Regions from separate parts of the Nonomuraea sp. NPDC003201 genome, predicted to be linked through region 1. Evidence: riboswitches for the same ligand, from Rfam matches in the RefSeq annotation. Region 1 holds a riboswitch; the other holds the start of a gene.

Region 1 (7,514 bases):
GGTAGTAGCGACGCAGGAACTTCTCGCCGAGCTCCACGAAGAAGCCCTGGGACAGGTGGTCCTGGTGGAGCCGGACGGCGAACGGGACGTCGCGCAACTCCATCACGCGCAGCGATGCCATCCGTGCCTGCGGCGGGGGAAACAAGGACATGAACACAAGCTACTACATTTGTAATAATTTGATGCCCCCAAAGAGCTCGTGCCTTCATCGGCCACCCCGCAGACGGCTCCATGCGCTCAAGAGGGCAGGGTCGGCGTCTCTGACTCCCATGGCGCGTATCGCCAGGTAGGCAACAGGAAGGCTGAACAGGCAGGCACACGCGATCGCGGCAAAGGAGATCACTGCCCCTCGATCTGAGGAGCTCCATGCGGCCAGCATTCCAGCTGCGATCATGGGCGTACTGGCCAGATACAGGCGGGCGAGAAGCCCCGTGATGGCACTGCCTTCGATGCCACGCAGGCGCCGCCCCAGCACGACGCCGGCGATCAAGCAGCCCGAAGCGTACGAAAGCATCAAGCCCGCACTCACGCCGACGACGACGCGGTCGGCGGGAAGCAGCAGATATGCGACCGAGGCCAGCACGGCGTGCACGCAGAGATTGGCGGCGGCCAGGGGGTGCCGGGGTACGCGTGTCGGCCAAGGCGTAGAAGGCGCGGAGCATGAGTTGGAAGAGGGTGAAAAGCGGCAGGCCCAGCGCCAGCACCACAAGGACGTGGCCGATGGTCGCGGCGTCGGCCGTCGATGTGGAGCCTCGGGCGAAAGCCAACTGCGCGAGCGGCGCCGCCAGCATCGCGAGCACCAATGACGCCGGGATCATGGCGAGGGTCGCCAGGCGGGCGCCCGTGCGGAATTCCGCACGCAGGTCGTCCAGTCGGCCGTCCGACGCGTGCGTGCTCATCTTCGGCAGCAGCGCCGTGATCAGGGACACTCCGATCACGGCGTAGGGGAGTTGGAAGATCTGGTACGCGTAGCTGTAACTGCTCAGCCCGGCTCCGGCGCCGCCGGCGGTTGTCGCGCTGACCGCGCCCGCCCTGTTGGTCAGGTTGGCGGTGAGGATGAAGCCGAGTTGGGTGCAGCAGACGTACGCCAGCATCCATCCACCAGCCCTGATGGCTTCACCTAATCCCGAACCGCCCAGGCCCAGCCGCGGCCGCCAGCGAAATCCGGCCCTGGTCAGGGACGTCACGAGGATCACGACCTGCGCGAGCATGCCTGCCACGGTGCCGGCGCCCAGGAGCGCGATCTCCTCGCCGGTGAGGTGCTGCGGCTCGGCGCCGGGTCCTGCGACGAGCAAGAACGCCATTCCCACGGCGGTGACGACCAGGTTGTTCAGGACGGGAGCCCAAACGGGCGCGCCGAAGCGGCTGCGGGCATTCAGCAGTGCGTTGCACAGCCCGCTCACGCCCACCAGGAACACCTGGGCCAGCAGGAAGCGGGCGAGCAGTACGGAGACCTCGGTCTGCGCGGGGGTGAAGCCTCCGGCGTACAGGCCGACCAGCCATCGGGCACCCTCGATCGCGGTCAGCGTGAGGATCAGCAGGGCGACGATCACGACGGTGATGAGCCCTTGTTCGGCGGCGTACCCGCCGTCCGCGTCCTGCTTGCGCCGCCTGATCAGCAGTGGAACCAACACGCCCGTCATCAACCCGCCGAGTAACAGGTCGTACAGGGAGAACGGAATGGTGTTGGCGGTGTTGTAGGCGTCACCCAGGAGTTGCGTGCCCAGAGCTGCGGCAAGGACGAGCGTCCTGGCCAGGCCTGTGATCCGCGATGCCAGTGTGCCAAGGGCCATGATCGCACCGGATCGCAGCAAGCTTGGGCCGGCAGGATCGCCATCGCCCGTCGCGGCCGCTGTGTCCTTCGTGCGAGCAGCGGCAGCGTCCTGCTGCACCGGAGCGGCGATACGAGATCGTTGCTCCACGCCTCAGCAAACTATCACATGTGTAGTAGATGAGCCGCCATGGGCGATTCGACTATTACAAGTGTAGTAGATTGTCGCCTGTGTCTCCTTACTCGCCGCCTGGCTCTGAGCACGGCAGCACCGAGGTTGCGCCCGGCGCTCGCCGTGGCGCCGTGTCGGCGAGGCGTGCCTGCTTCTGCGTGGCGCTCGTGATCGCGATCCCCGGTTGCGGCATATCGGGCGTGAACACTACACGTGTCCCTGAGTCCGTCATCACCCCCACGGCTTCGGTCACAGTCCCACCCCCATCCCTTCCTGCGGTGACTGCGTTCACTGTCAGGTCCGACGAGCCTGCGCGCGAGGTGAAGCGCGCGGCGGTCGGCTATCTGGAAGCCCTGTTCAACTACCCGGCGGGTGCCGGGTCCGTGGCGGCCGGCCGCGAACGTCTGGCCGAGAAGGGGCTCTCCGTCGAGGGTGCCTCGACGGCCGCGCCTCTGCTGGACGGCAAGGCCGCCGGCGCCGTACAGGTGGTCTATCCCCAGCTCGGCGGTCTGACCGCGAACCGCGCTTCGATCATGGCCGTCGTACGGCTCTCGACGGTCCGCGGCCAGAAGCTCACCACGCGAACCCGCGTCCTGGACCTCCGGCTCGCCAAGCGCGGTAACACCTGGACGGTCACCGGGCTCGCCTCCACGGGAGGCGGACCGCCGAGCAGGCCCCGGCCGAGCAAGCTCGCCACGCAGGTGCTCGCCTCCAGGAAGATCATCCTCTCCGACACCTCGGCCTGGGACGTCCAACGCGGCCGCGTCGACGACCGCGTCCTGCGCATGCTGCTCCGCCTTTCCCGGGAGCACACCCTGTCGGTCTGCGTACTGTCCACAGGGCATCCGGCAAAAGTGTTCGGCAGCGCCTCGGTGAGCAACCACACCAAGGGACGGGCCGTCGACATCTGGGCGATCGACGGCAAACGGGTGGCGGCATATGCCCGCCAGTCCGCCGGCCAGGGCAATCCCGCGCGGCGCGTGATGGAGACGGCCATGAGGTACGGCTCGAACGAAGTCGGGGGTCCCTGGGCCTTCACGGGACGTTACGGCGCGACCTTCACCAACACCGTGCACCAGGACCATCTGCACGTGGGATTCAAGCGGTAGCGTCCCGCACCGATCTCCTGACCAGGCGAACCAAGAGAGGATCGAGGTCTACCCGATGTCGCGACGAAAGCTGGGACAGCTTGAGGCCGAGGTGCTGGCCGTGCTCGCCGGCGCCGACGCCTTCCTTTCTCCGCAGGAGATATGTGATCGCCTGGGTGATCCCGCGTACACCACCGTTAACACGATCTTGTTCCGGTTGCTCGACAAGCACATGGTGGAGCGGACCAAGCAGGGCCGCGCCTACGTCTACCGGCTGACCGCCGACGAGTCCGGGCTCGTCGCGGAGCGCATGTTCGGCCATCTCCGCCTGGCGCACAACCCGTCTGCGGTGCTCAGCCAGTTCGTCCACGGTCTGAGTCCGCAGGAGGAGGCGGCCCTGCGCGCGCTGCTCGAAGGATCCGGGAGCGACAGGTGAATCTGGAGATCTATCTTCCCGTCGCGCTGCTCACCATGGCGAGCACGCTGATGGCCTGGCGGCAGCCGCGCATGCACCCGGCCTGGCACGCCCGGTTGCTGATCCTTCTCATCGGAGCGACGGCCCTGACGGTGCTGGGCATGCTCGCCTTCGTCGTCATGATCGCGATAGGCACATTGACGGCGGCCAAAGCCACCGTGATGGGCCGCGTCCTCATCGGCCACGGGCAGGTTCCCGCGCCTGTCGCCGGTGTGGTGATCGTGCTCCTGCTGATCATCGGCGCCGCCGTCATCCATGCCGTCGCACGCTGGCATCGGGACCTGCGGTATGCCAAGGCGCTGGGCACGGGCGTGGTGGCCGACGAGCGCCCCTTCGCCATGGCGGTACCGGGACGGCGTGGAGGAGTGATCCTCTCCAAGGGGCTGCTGAGCATGCTGTCCCGGCGGGAGCTGGAAGTGGTGCTTCGTCACGAGGCCGCGCACATCCAGTACGGTCATCACCTTTATCTGATGGCCGGCACCATCGCCACGAGGATCTTCCCTGCGCTGATCTACCCCTATCGGGCACTGTGCTTCGCCATCGAGCGCTGGGCCGATGAACAGGCCGCCGCCGCAGTCGGAGACCGCGAGCTGACGGCGCGCACGATCGCACGAGTCGCCTTGGCGCAGCAGGCAAGGGATGCCGGCGCGTTTCCTTCCCTGACCGGCTCGCACATCGCCCGCCGCGTCGAGGCCCTGCTCGGACAGAGCCCACCGGATAACCGCATCACAGGCCCGGTGCTGCTCAGCGGCGCCTGGATGGCCACGGGAAGCGCCATCTCACCCACTCTTTCCCACCATGCCAGCTTGCTGCTTGTGCTGCTGTGACCACGGTGACGGGAATGTTCAAGCGCCTGGAAGCGGAATTCGCCGCTCGTCTCGGACGAGACTGTCTCGCCGTGCCGTCGAACAGGCTTGGCCTGTTCATGGTCCTGAAGCACCTGATGGCCCCAGGCGAGCGCCTGCTGATGTCACCGATCACGGCTGACGAGATCCTCTTCCTGGTGCTCGCCGCCGGGCTTCGACCGATCATGGCGCCGGTGTGCCGGCAGAGCGGCAACATCGACGCCACTCGGATCGACGAACTGAACGTCGACGGGGTGCTGACCACCAACCTGTACGGCCTGCCCGACGACGTCCATGCTCTTGGCAGGCTCTGCGCCGAGCGGCAGATCCCCTTGATCGAGGATGCCGCTCACGCCCTGCAGACCACCGTCGGCGGTGTTCCCGTCGGCACCTTTGGCGCGGCAGGAGTGTTCAGCCTGTCCAAGCATGCGGGCGCGGCACCCGGTGGCGTGATCGCCCTGTCGTCGCCGCATCACCGGCCGGCTCTGCTGGAAATGCGAGAGCGCTGGAGCACTCCCCGATACCGCACAGTGGAACTCGCTGCCCTGCTGAAGACGATTGCCCGCAACGCGCTGGCCGGAACCCTGCTGTCCCTGCCCGCGTGGCACCTGTCCCACGCCCTTGGGCTGCTTGAAAGTCGCCAAGGTCACCGCATCGCGCTACGCCGTACCGCGCTCGCCCCGAGATTGGGCGGTCTGGCCTCATCGCCGTCGGGCGTCGGGGCGCTGGATCCCTGGATCCGCGCCGACAACCACCACTACCGCGCGAGGCCCGGCAGCCTGACCGAGAACTATGCGCTCCGCAGGATGCAGGTGATGGACCGCCAGAGGGAACGTCGCCTGGCAGGAGTGGCGAGCCTTGCCGCTCTCCCCATGGCGGCCCCTGCCGTACGTGATCACATGGACCAGCCGCTGTTCCGGGTGCCTCTGCTGGTCGAGAATCGCGAGCGCGCCATCGAAGCGTTGCGAGGGCGAGGCGTGATCACCGGATACGTCTACGATCCACCCTTCGACGACTACGCCCCCGGCCTGATCGAGCCCTCGCCGCTGCCGCAGGCGGCGAACTGGTGGGCCCGACACGTGCTGCCCGTGGATCCGCTGCAGGCCGAACAGGCCTTGCCGGTGCTCACCACGCTCTCGTCACCTGACGACCGTGCCCACCGTTGAGTGATGTCGGGAAGCTCAGGCGGCAGGGCGGCCCAGGCCGCGCAGTTGGGCGGGGGTCAGCGCGGAGACGTTCTGGTCGATGGGGGATTCGGTGTACTGGTGGATGGCCCAGGACTTCCAGTCGGCCGGTGGGGTGATGGCGCCCTTGGCCTTGCTGTAGTGGGCGACCCACAGGGGGTACTGGGCCAGGCCCTTGCCGTAGGTGTCGGCGAAGTTCCAGCCGCTGTAGATCATCGGGGTGATTCCGGTCTTGGCCTTCACGTGCGACAGCCAGGCCTTGGCCCAGGCGTTGACCTCTGCGACGGACTTGCCGTCGGTGGTCTCCAGGTCCAGGACCAGCAGGTCGCCGGCCTTGGCGGGCTGCGAGTTCACCATGGCGAGGAAGTACTCCGCCTCGGCGATGGGGTTGTTGCTGGGGTGGCCGAAGTGGTACGCGCCCCGCACGATTCCCTTCTTGCCCATTTCGCGCCAGTGGCGGGCGAACGAGGAGTCGCGGAAGGACGTGCCCTCGGTGGCCTTGATGATGCCGAACTGGGCCGGGCTGGCGGTCCAGTCGTACTGGGACTCGTACCTGGAGACGTCCACGCCGTAGGTGAACGCCCTGGTCTCCTGCTGGGTTTGGTGCCGCGCGTCGTGGTCGGTGGTCGAAGCGAGCGCGGTGCCGGTCGCGCCCGTGAAGGCGGCGGTCCCGGCGAGGATCGCGCCGGTGATGGCGAGGCTCAGGTGCTTGGTGGGAAGAGCGCGGTGGCTCTTGAGGGAACGGGCGAGTGCGGCAAGCCGGGGCTTGAGCATGAGGGTATTGACTCCTTGCTTCCATGCCGCCTACCGGGTTAGCTGACGGGTTCGGGCGTGGAAGTGCCCTACGGGCGCAGCCTGGGCTGGCGTCCGATTCACCCCGAAGAGAATGGGTCCCCGGTTCCGCGAGGGGGGCGGATTCGGCGGCCGTACGCGACGCTGGGCGCGGCGCACGGTCTGGTCAACGAAACGGCAACGCAGCAACGCAAAGGCTTGTCACTGCGCTTATCACGGATGCGTAAAAGGTATATATCCCCCATAGATAGTGCAAGTGTGGCAAATCTGGTCACCGGTGTATCGGGCCTGAAGCTCCTTGCTGGTAGCAGGTTCGGAGCTAGGTAAAGGTTTGCGGTCGCCGCTTCCAGGATCTCCTTGTGGAGGATCTCGGTCGTCCCGCGGTGTGGCGGCTGAGGTGAGTGTGGCGACGACCCTGCGAAGATCTGGCTCTGGGCTCTGTGCGGGCCGCGTCGATCGTGGATTCCTCGACGACGAGCGCGGCGGCGATCTCCCGGTTGGACAGGCCGCGGGCGACGAGTTCGAGGGCCTCGCGCTCGCGTGGGGTCAGCACGTCGAGCCTGGCCCGCGTGGCCGCCTATGCCGGACTGGCGCGGGAGCTCGAGATCCGCGCCTGCGGCGGCTCGGCGGACGCGTACCGCGGGCCGGCTCCGTGTCACGTTGCGGCGGATCGCCCGCAGGGACTTCTTCCCGCCCGCCGAGCGGCAGGCGGCGCAGCAGGCCGTACATGATCTCAACCTGTGATGGCACAGCTCATGCGAGGCCGGTGGAGGATGTGGACATGAGAGGCGTTGGGGCAAATGAGTCGGCGTCGCGGCAGCGTACGTCGCCTCAACCTTCGTGGCCTCCTGAGGTGCTCACAGCAGCAGCACCAGGAGGGAGGCGTGGTGCGTGAGGGTGGGTGAGATGGCGGTTCCCGTGGCCATCCAGGCGCCGCCGAGGAGAGCTGGGCCCGTGAAGCGGTTGTCCGGTGGGGTCTGCCCGAGCAGGGCCTCGACCCGGCGGGTGACGTGCGAGCCGGTGAGAGCCGGGTACGCGCTGGAGGTCGACGCCGGTTGCGCCAGGGCGACTCGCGCGATCGTACGTGCGACCAGGACCCGGTCCCCGACGGCCTTGGCGGCTTCCTCGTCGGCCCAGCGCTCCAGAGCGTAGGTCAGCGCCCGGTGCGGATAGACGAGAGCCGGGAA
Region 2 (7,514 bases), on a different contig from region 1:
TCTGCCGCTCGTCCTCAAGGGCCCGCAGCTTGACCACCACGTCCAGCTCGGGCCGCAGCCGGGCCAGCTCGGCCAGCGCCAGCAGGATCCGCTCGCGGTCCTGGCGCTCCCGCGGCACCTTGGCCTGGGTGGCGAACACGACCCGGTTCCCGCCCCCGGCGACCACGCCGGAGCGCAGGAACGGCAGCCTGGCCAGCCCCACCGCCCCTCCCCCGCCGAGCCGGCCGGCGATCTCGGAGAACTCGGCCACCTCACGCTCGCTGTGCACCACGAACAGGTCGCACCCGCTGCGGAACAACCACGCCTTCTCCGTCGCCGGCACCGAGATCCCCGGCAGCCCGCTCACGAACACCGGCCGCGGCCGCAGGTCGCCGAGCACGTCGGCCACCAGCACGTCCACCACCGGGCCCGTGCAGGCCACCAGCACCACGTCCGGGCGCATGCGCTCGGCCAGCCGCCGCACGGACCGCGCCGAGACCACCGGCGGCGGCTCCAGACCGCCCACGGCGGCGGCGATCTGCTCCGGCGAGGGCGCGATCGGCGTGCGCACCACCACGAGCTCTGCCGTGCCGCCGGGGGGAAGGTCGCCGAGCAGGCAGGCCGCCCACTTCAGATACGAGTCGGAGTCGGCGACCGCCAACACTTTCAACCGGACACTCCTGTCAGATGCGAGCGAAGGGCGGGGGCCGCCCTGCTGGTCCACCAGTCGTCAGGAACGTCCACGGGCTCCACGGCGACACCGCGCGGGCTGAGCAGCACCCGCAGCGAGGTGATCGCGGTCGAGGGCAGGCTGAGCACGCGCTGGCCCGCGTCCAGGCCGCGCAGCGTCAGCTCGGCCGGCGCGCCCACGTCGTGCACGGTGATGCCGGGGCGCTCCCTGATCAGGGCCACGTCCACGGGGTCCTCGCGGCGGTGCGGGTAGTACGCGAGCGGCTCCTGGGCCGCCAGGTCCGTCAGCCAGCGCAGGTAGTGGTCGCGGTGCACGAGCCCGTTGCGGACGAGCGAGGTGCCGAGGACGACCGTGCGCTCCGCGGGCCCCTCCGCGCTGGGCGGCTGGGCGCGCAGCCAGTCGAACTGGTGGCGTACCAGGTTGATCCCGGCCCGCCGTACGCCGTCCGCCAGGGCCTCGTCCACGGGCAGGGCGGTGAAGACCGACACGTCGCTCAGGCGCAGCCGCAGCGCGGCCGCCAGGCCCAGCACGGAGCGCAGCTTGGCCGGCTGGGCCCTGGCCCGCAGCAGCGGCCGGTACGGCCCCGCGGCCAGCAGCTCCAGCAGCCGGAGCGTGGCCAGCCCATCGTCCACGATGACGATGCGTCCGGGACGCGAGGTGAGCCAGCGCACCTGCACCCTGCCGGAGAAGGCGTCACCGACGGCCTGCACGCGCCTGGGCATGCGCTCACGCGGCTCCGCCAGCTCCAGGCCGTCGGGCAGCCCGAGAGACCTCAGCTCCCGACGCGTGGCCTTCAACGGCCGCAGACCGGCGCGCGGCACGACCACCGTCTCGGGGCCGAGCACGCCCGCGTAATGGGCCTCGACGGCGCACAGCATCTGGAGCGGTGACTCCACCCAGGCCGACGCCTGTTCGACCACTCCTGTCCTCCCAGCCGGGTGATGGCCCGTTCACGACCGCTTCAAGCTAGCCCCGCCGCCTTAAGCCACCAGAAACGCGACGTGAACAATGGAGAGCATGAACTCGCTCATGCTCAACACCGACGGCGTGCAGATCCCGCAGCTCGGCTACGGCGTCTGGCAGGTGCCCGCCGACGAGGCCGCGCGGGCCGTCACGACCGCGCTCAAGGCCGGTTACCGGCACGTGGACACCGCCGCCGCGTACGGCAACGAAGAAGGCGTGGGGCAGGCCGTACGCGAAAGTGAGCTGCCACGCCGGAAGCTGTTCGTGACCACCAAGCTGTGGAACGCCGACCACGGCCGCGCGGAGGCGGCCTTCGACGAGTCCCTGGCCCGGCTAGGCCTCGACTACATCGACCTTTTCCTCATCCACTGGCCGGTGCCGCAGCAGGACAAGTACGTGCAGGCGTGGAAGGCGATCGAGAAGATCTACCGTGACGGGCGCGCCAAGGCCATCGGCACCTCCAACTTCAGCATCGCCCACCTCACCCGGCTCATGAACGAGACCGACCTCGTGCCCTCCATCAACCAGATCGAGCTGCACCCGTACCTCCAGCAGCGCGAGCTGCGCGCCTTCCACGAGGCCAACGGCATCCTCACCGAGGCGTGGAGCCCGCTCGGCCAGGGCCAGGGCCTGCTGAACGACCCCGCGCTGGCCAAGCTGTCGGACAAGTGCGGCAAGACGCCCGCGCAGATCGTGCTCCGCTGGCACCTGCAGCTGGGCCACGTCGCGATCCCCAAGTCGGTCACCCCGGCGCGCATCGCCGAGAACATCGGCGTCTTCGACTTCATCCTCGACGCCGAGGACATGGCCGCCATCGGCGCGATGAACAGGGGCCAGCGGATCGGACCCGACCCCGACACGTTCAACATGACCTGACTCGTCTACGATCTCCCGCGTGCGGGATTTTGCGTGGGGCATAGCGGCGACAGGGAATATCGCGCGGACCGTCGGGGCGGCCATCGCGGCCGAACCGGGCATGCGGGTGGCCGCCGTCGGATCGAGGAACCTGGGGCGGGCGCAGGCGCTGGCCGCCACGCTGGGGGCGGAGTCCGCGTACGACTCCTATGAGCGGCTCGCCGCCGACCCGGCCGTGGACGCGATCTACGTGGCGACGCCGCACGCCCAGCACCTGGAGGTGGCCGAGGTCGCCATCGCCGCGGGCAAGGCCGTGCTGTGCGAGAAGCCGCTGGCCGCCACCGTGGACGACGCGGAGAAGATGGTACGCCTGGCGCGCGAGGCGGGCGTGTTCCTGATGGAAGCGATGTGGATGCGGTTCAACCCGCTCGTCCAGAAGATCGCGGCCGACGAGCGCTTCGGCGACCTCCGCTCGGTGCACGCCTCCTTCGGCTTCGCCAAGCCCTACGACCCGGAGCACCGGCTGTGGGCGCCGGAGCTCGGCGGCGGGGCGCTCCTGGACCTCGGGATCTACCCGTTCGGGCTGGCCCAGCTGCTCCTCGGCATGCCCTCCGACCTGCGGATCACCGGCACTCTGGCGCCCAACGGCGTCGATGCGGAGGCCGGCGGCGTGCTGCTCTACCCCGGTGGCAGGAAGGCTCTCGTGGAGACTTCGTTGCTCGGGAATTACCCGAACCATGCCAGTGTTGTAGGAACTCAGATGCGGGCGGACCTCCAGGCACCGTTCTGGGCTACGCCGCGGATTTTGCTCTCCGGGCCCTCCATGGAGCCGGAGGAGTACATCCTCGATCCGGCCGACAACGGGTACGCCGGGGAGCTCCGCGAGGTCCGGGCCGCGACGGCCGAAGGCAGGACCGAAAGTTCGATCATGCCGCTCGACGAATCCCTTGCCATGATGGGGCTTCTGGCCGAGGCTCGCAGGCAGGTCGCCTAGCTGGGCCTTTATCGATTTGTAACGCTCTTGCCTTTTGCATTACGTTTGAGGCATTCTTGAGACATACGTCCGGTTTGTCCGGACTTGTCCGACCATCGCACGACACATCACAGGAACGTCCTGTGACCGCTGAATCCGCCCTCGGGCGGAACCGGGGACCCAGTCCTTTGGGGTGAATCGGCACTTCGGTGCCGTAGGGCAGCTTCCACGTCCGAACCCGTCAGCTAACCCGGTAAGCGGCATGGAAGCAAGGAGTAAACCCCCTCGATGGCCAACATCCGTCTTACCTCTGCTGCGAAGACCAACATCGCCCGCGTCCTTCTCGGCGCCACCATCCTCGGAACCGCGTTCGGCGCCCACATGACCAGCGCCACCGCAGCAGACAAGCAGCCGATCGGCACCGTCGCCAGCACCGCCACCGTCGCCGACCACGTCGAGCGCTCGCGCGAGGCCAAGGTCGGCGTCACCGCCGGCCAGGTCCTGGCGCTCGCCAAGTCCCAGGTCGGCATCACCGAGAACGCGGCCGGCGGCGGCACCAAGTTCCAGCGCTGGTACGCCAACTCGCAGCGCGCCGCGGAGACCATCGCCCGTGACGGCGGCAGCCGCACCGACTACCTGAACGCCGCCTGGTGCGCGATGTTCGTCTCCTGGGTCGGCGACCAGACCGGCGCCCGCTCGCAGATCGGCTGGGACGCCTGGACCGTCGCCCACGCCAAGTGGTTCCAGGCCAACCACCGCTTCGGCACCGAGGCCAAGCCCGGCGCCATCGTGTACTTCTCGTGGAGCGGCAGCAAGAACCTCGACGACATCCAGCACGTCGGGTTCGTCGAGAAGGACAACGGCGACGGCACCATCTCGACCGTCGAGGGCAACACCGGCAACGGCAAGGTCGAGGAGCGCGTCCGTCCCAAGTCCCAGGTCGTCGGCTACGGCTACCCCCAGTACCGCTCCTGACCGGACCGTCCCCCTCCAGGCTGGACTCCCCCAGGCACCTCCTGGCCGGCCTTCCCCAGCGCCAAACGAGCGCGCGTCCCGCAACGGGACGCGCGCTCGTCGCGTTTCCCGCAGGTGCGGCGGGGTGCCGAGCGGAACCCGGCGGCCGGTGCCGTGCGGCCGTCGCGTTTCACCCCCGCGAGTGCGGCGGCCCGCCACCGGGGAAGACCCGAGGCGAACCGCCCGCGACCTCGCCAAGGAGCCGCCGACCATGCCAGCCGCGCGCAGACGCCCCGGAAGGCTGGTCCGGAGTGGGCTGCGACGGGTCGCCGACGGGCTCTTCCCGCGCGGCGCCAACCCGCACGGCGTCCTGCCCGCCCTGCTGATCCTCCTGGCCTGCGTCACCGGCCTCGTGGACGCCGTCAGCTTCCTCGGCCTGGGCCGCGTCTTCGTCGCCAACATGACCGGCAACATCGTCTTCCTCAGCTTCGCCCTGGCCGGGGAGGCCCAGATGTCCAAATGGCCCTCCCCGGCGGCCCTCGTCGCCTTCGGAGCCGGCGCCTGGAGCGCCGGCCGGGTGATCAGGCACACCGCGAACGCGCGACGGGCGTTCGCCGCCGCCACCGCCGTACACGCGCTCCTCGTCGCCGCCGCCCTCGCCGTCGCCCTCACGGCCGGGCACCGCACGGCCTGGGCCCAGGCGGCCCTCATCGTGCTGCTCGCCTACGGCATGGGCCTGCAGAACGCGTCCGTACGAGCGCTCGGCGTACCCGACCTGGTCACCAACGTCCTCACCACGACCCTCACGGGCCTGGCCGCCGACACGCCGGGCCGGGCCGCCCTGCGTCGATCCGCCTCCATTGCCGCGATGTTCCTCGGCGCCCTGGCCGGCGCCACCCTCCACCTCACTACCGGCCCCGCACCCGCGCTGGCGATCGCGCTGACCCTGCTCACCACCGTCGCCCTCGTCGCCCGCAGTGGTCTCAGCCGAGAAAGAACTCCGCCAGCGCCCGGGTGACCCCGGCCGGATCGTGCTCCATCGGGATGTGCCCCGCCCCGGGAACGCGCACCAGCGTCGTGTTCGGCACCTCGGCGGCGAAGCGCTCGGCGTACCGGACCTCCTGGAACGTGTCGTCCTCCCCCCACACCAGCAGCTTCGGCGTCCCATCGGCCTTGAGTGCGGGCACCAGGTCCAGCGTGTAACGGCTGTCGGCCGCGCCCGCCAGCGCCATCCACGACCGGTCCACCCGCGCGTCGTTCCACGGATCAAGGTAATCGGCCAGCTCCGCCTCGGTGGCCGGCCGGGCGAGCGCGGTGGTGACCGCCTTGCGGGGGCGGCCAGCAGTTCCTCCACGGTCGTGGCCGCCACCACGGCCGGATCCCGGTAACGGGCCACGCCGGGAACCGGCCAGGAGTCGTATGTGACCGAGTTGACCAGCGCCAGCCGCCGCACCTCTGGCTGCCCCTCCACCAGCAGGTGCTGGGCGACCGCACCGCCGATGTCGTGCCCCGCCACCGAGAGCCGCTCCCCCGCGCCGACCGCGGCCGCGAACCGGGCCACCCACGCCGCCAGCGCCGGAACCGCCGCCGTCGAGCACACCGGCATGCCCCAGCCCGCGGTCAGCCGCGCCATCGCCGCCCTCGAACGCGAGCTCGGCGCCGCCCTGTTCGTCCGCCACCGCGACGGCATCGCCCTCACCGAGGCCGGCCGGCGAGCCCTCGCCCGCGCCCGCGCCCGCCTGCGCCACTTCGACCTCATCCGCGCCGACGTGGCCGCCGCCAGCGGCCAGATCACCGGCGAACTCCGCCTGGCCAGCCTCCCCAGCGCCACCGGCACGCTCGTCGCCAAGCTGCTGCGCGCGTTCACCGACCGCTACCCGCAGGTCCGCGTACGCCTCTTCGAGGGCATGGACGACGACATCCGCGAATGGCTGCACCGCGGCGCCGCCGAGGTCGGCGTCGTCACCCTCCCCGCGCCCGGCCTGCGCACCGTCCACCTGAGCACCCACGACATGGTCGCCGCGCTGCCCGCCGACCACTCCCTGGCCGCCCGCCCGGCCGTCACTCTCGCCGATCTGGAGGGCAGGCCGTTCATCCTGACCACCGCCGGCTGCCGTCCCCTCATCATGGGTGCGGCGCTGACGGCCCAGGTACGGCTCGACGTCGCCTTCGAGGCCAGCGGGCCCGCCGCCATCCTGGAGATGGTGGCCGCGGGGCTGGGCGTCAGCATCGTCCCGGCCCTCGGCCTCCCCGCCGACCTGGGCACCGTCGTCACCCGGCCCCTGGAGCCGACGATGACCCGTTCGCTGGCCCTGGCCGTTCCGTCGGCGGACGACTGCGCCCCGACCACACGCGCCTTTCTCGACCAGCTCGACGCCTTTACATTGTAGATCAGCGTGTACGTCGTCTACTTCTGATACGTTGTACACCAACTCGTCGGGAGGAGGGTGATCCATGGCTGCCCCGCGCAAGCCCAATGACAGGCCCCCGCTGTGGGCCCGCCTCGAGCGCCCGGCGCCCGCCCCACGCCAGACCCTGTCCCCGCACCGCATCGCCACCACCGCCGTGGGCGTCGCGGACGCGGAGGGCCTCGACGCCATCACCATGCGGCGGCTGGCCACCGAGCTGGGCGTCGCCCCGATGGCCGCGTACCGGTACGTGTCGGGCAAGGACGAGCTGCTGGAGCTGATGGCCGACCACGTCTACGGCGAGCTGGAGCTGCCCGGCGAGACGGCGGGATGGCGGGAGACGCTGCGGGAGATCGCCGTCAGGACGCGCGAGCTGGTGCTGAAGCACCTCTGGCTCGCCCAGCTCCCGCCGAGCGCGATGCTCGCCGTCACCCCCAACCGCCTGGCGGTGGCGGAACGCTCGCTGCGCGCCGTCGACGGCCTTGACCTGGACGCCGACACCAAGATGACCGTCGTCAACACCGTCGGCTCCTACACGCAGGGAGTCACCGGCGCCGAGATCGCGATGCGCCGGCTCATGGCGGGTCAGGGCTGGTCCAGCGAGCAGCAGGTCTACCTCAGCATGGCCCCGCAGCTCACGTACCTCCTCGACACCGGCCGCTACCCCGGCTTCCGGCAGTACATCCACGAG

What was found. Region 1 has a riboswitch for cyclic di-AMP ahead of ACWDX9_RS27605 (glycoside hydrolase family 25 protein). Riboswitches for the same ligand answer to the same signal wherever they lie in the genome.
Region 2: it holds a riboswitch for cyclic di-AMP, as region 1 does, so the genes downstream of both, ACWDX9_RS44815 (CHAP domain-containing protein) here and ACWDX9_RS27605 (glycoside hydrolase family 25 protein) in region 1, are expected to answer to the same signal.

Annotation. Positions count from the first base shown of each region.
Region 1 covers NZ_JBSFTC010000087.1:13,363-20,876, forward strand. Annotated here, with positions in the region: gene ACWDX9_RS27570 (GNAT family N-acetyltransferase) at 1-151, opposite strand, end outside; gene ACWDX9_RS27575 (hypothetical protein) at 206-592, opposite strand; partial or broken gene murJ (murein biosynthesis integral membrane protein MurJ) at 678-1,793, opposite strand; gene ACWDX9_RS27585 (hypothetical protein) at 2,222-3,052, shown strand; gene ACWDX9_RS27590 (BlaI/MecI/CopY family transcriptional regulator) at 3,108-3,467, shown strand; gene ACWDX9_RS27595 (M56 family metallopeptidase) at 3,464-4,333, shown strand; gene ACWDX9_RS27600 (DegT/DnrJ/EryC1/StrS family aminotransferase) at 4,348-5,517, shown strand; gene ACWDX9_RS27605 (glycoside hydrolase family 25 protein) at 5,533-6,309, opposite strand; cyclic di-AMP (ydaO/yuaA leader) riboswitch at 6,322-6,468, opposite strand; gene ACWDX9_RS27610 (LuxR C-terminal-related transcriptional regulator) at 6,647-6,880, opposite strand; gene ACWDX9_RS27615 (M56 family metallopeptidase) at 7,185-7,514, opposite strand, start outside.
Region 2 covers NZ_JBSFTC010000222.1:11,660-19,173, reverse strand. Annotated here, with positions in the region: gene ACWDX9_RS44835 (DUF6716 putative glycosyltransferase) at 1-643, opposite strand, end outside; gene ACWDX9_RS44830 (hypothetical protein) at 646-1,590, opposite strand; gene ACWDX9_RS44825 (aldo/keto reductase) at 1,688-2,509, shown strand; gene ACWDX9_RS44820 (Gfo/Idh/MocA family protein) at 2,529-3,482, shown strand; cyclic di-AMP (ydaO/yuaA leader) riboswitch at 3,600-3,736, shown strand; gene ACWDX9_RS44815 (CHAP domain-containing protein) at 3,750-4,436, shown strand; gene ACWDX9_RS44810 (YoaK family protein) at 4,687-5,433, shown strand; gene ACWDX9_RS44805 (alpha/beta fold hydrolase) at 5,399-5,662, opposite strand; gene ACWDX9_RS44800 (LysR substrate-binding domain-containing protein) at 5,837-6,805, shown strand; gene ACWDX9_RS44795 (TetR/AcrR family transcriptional regulator) at 6,870-7,514, shown strand, end outside.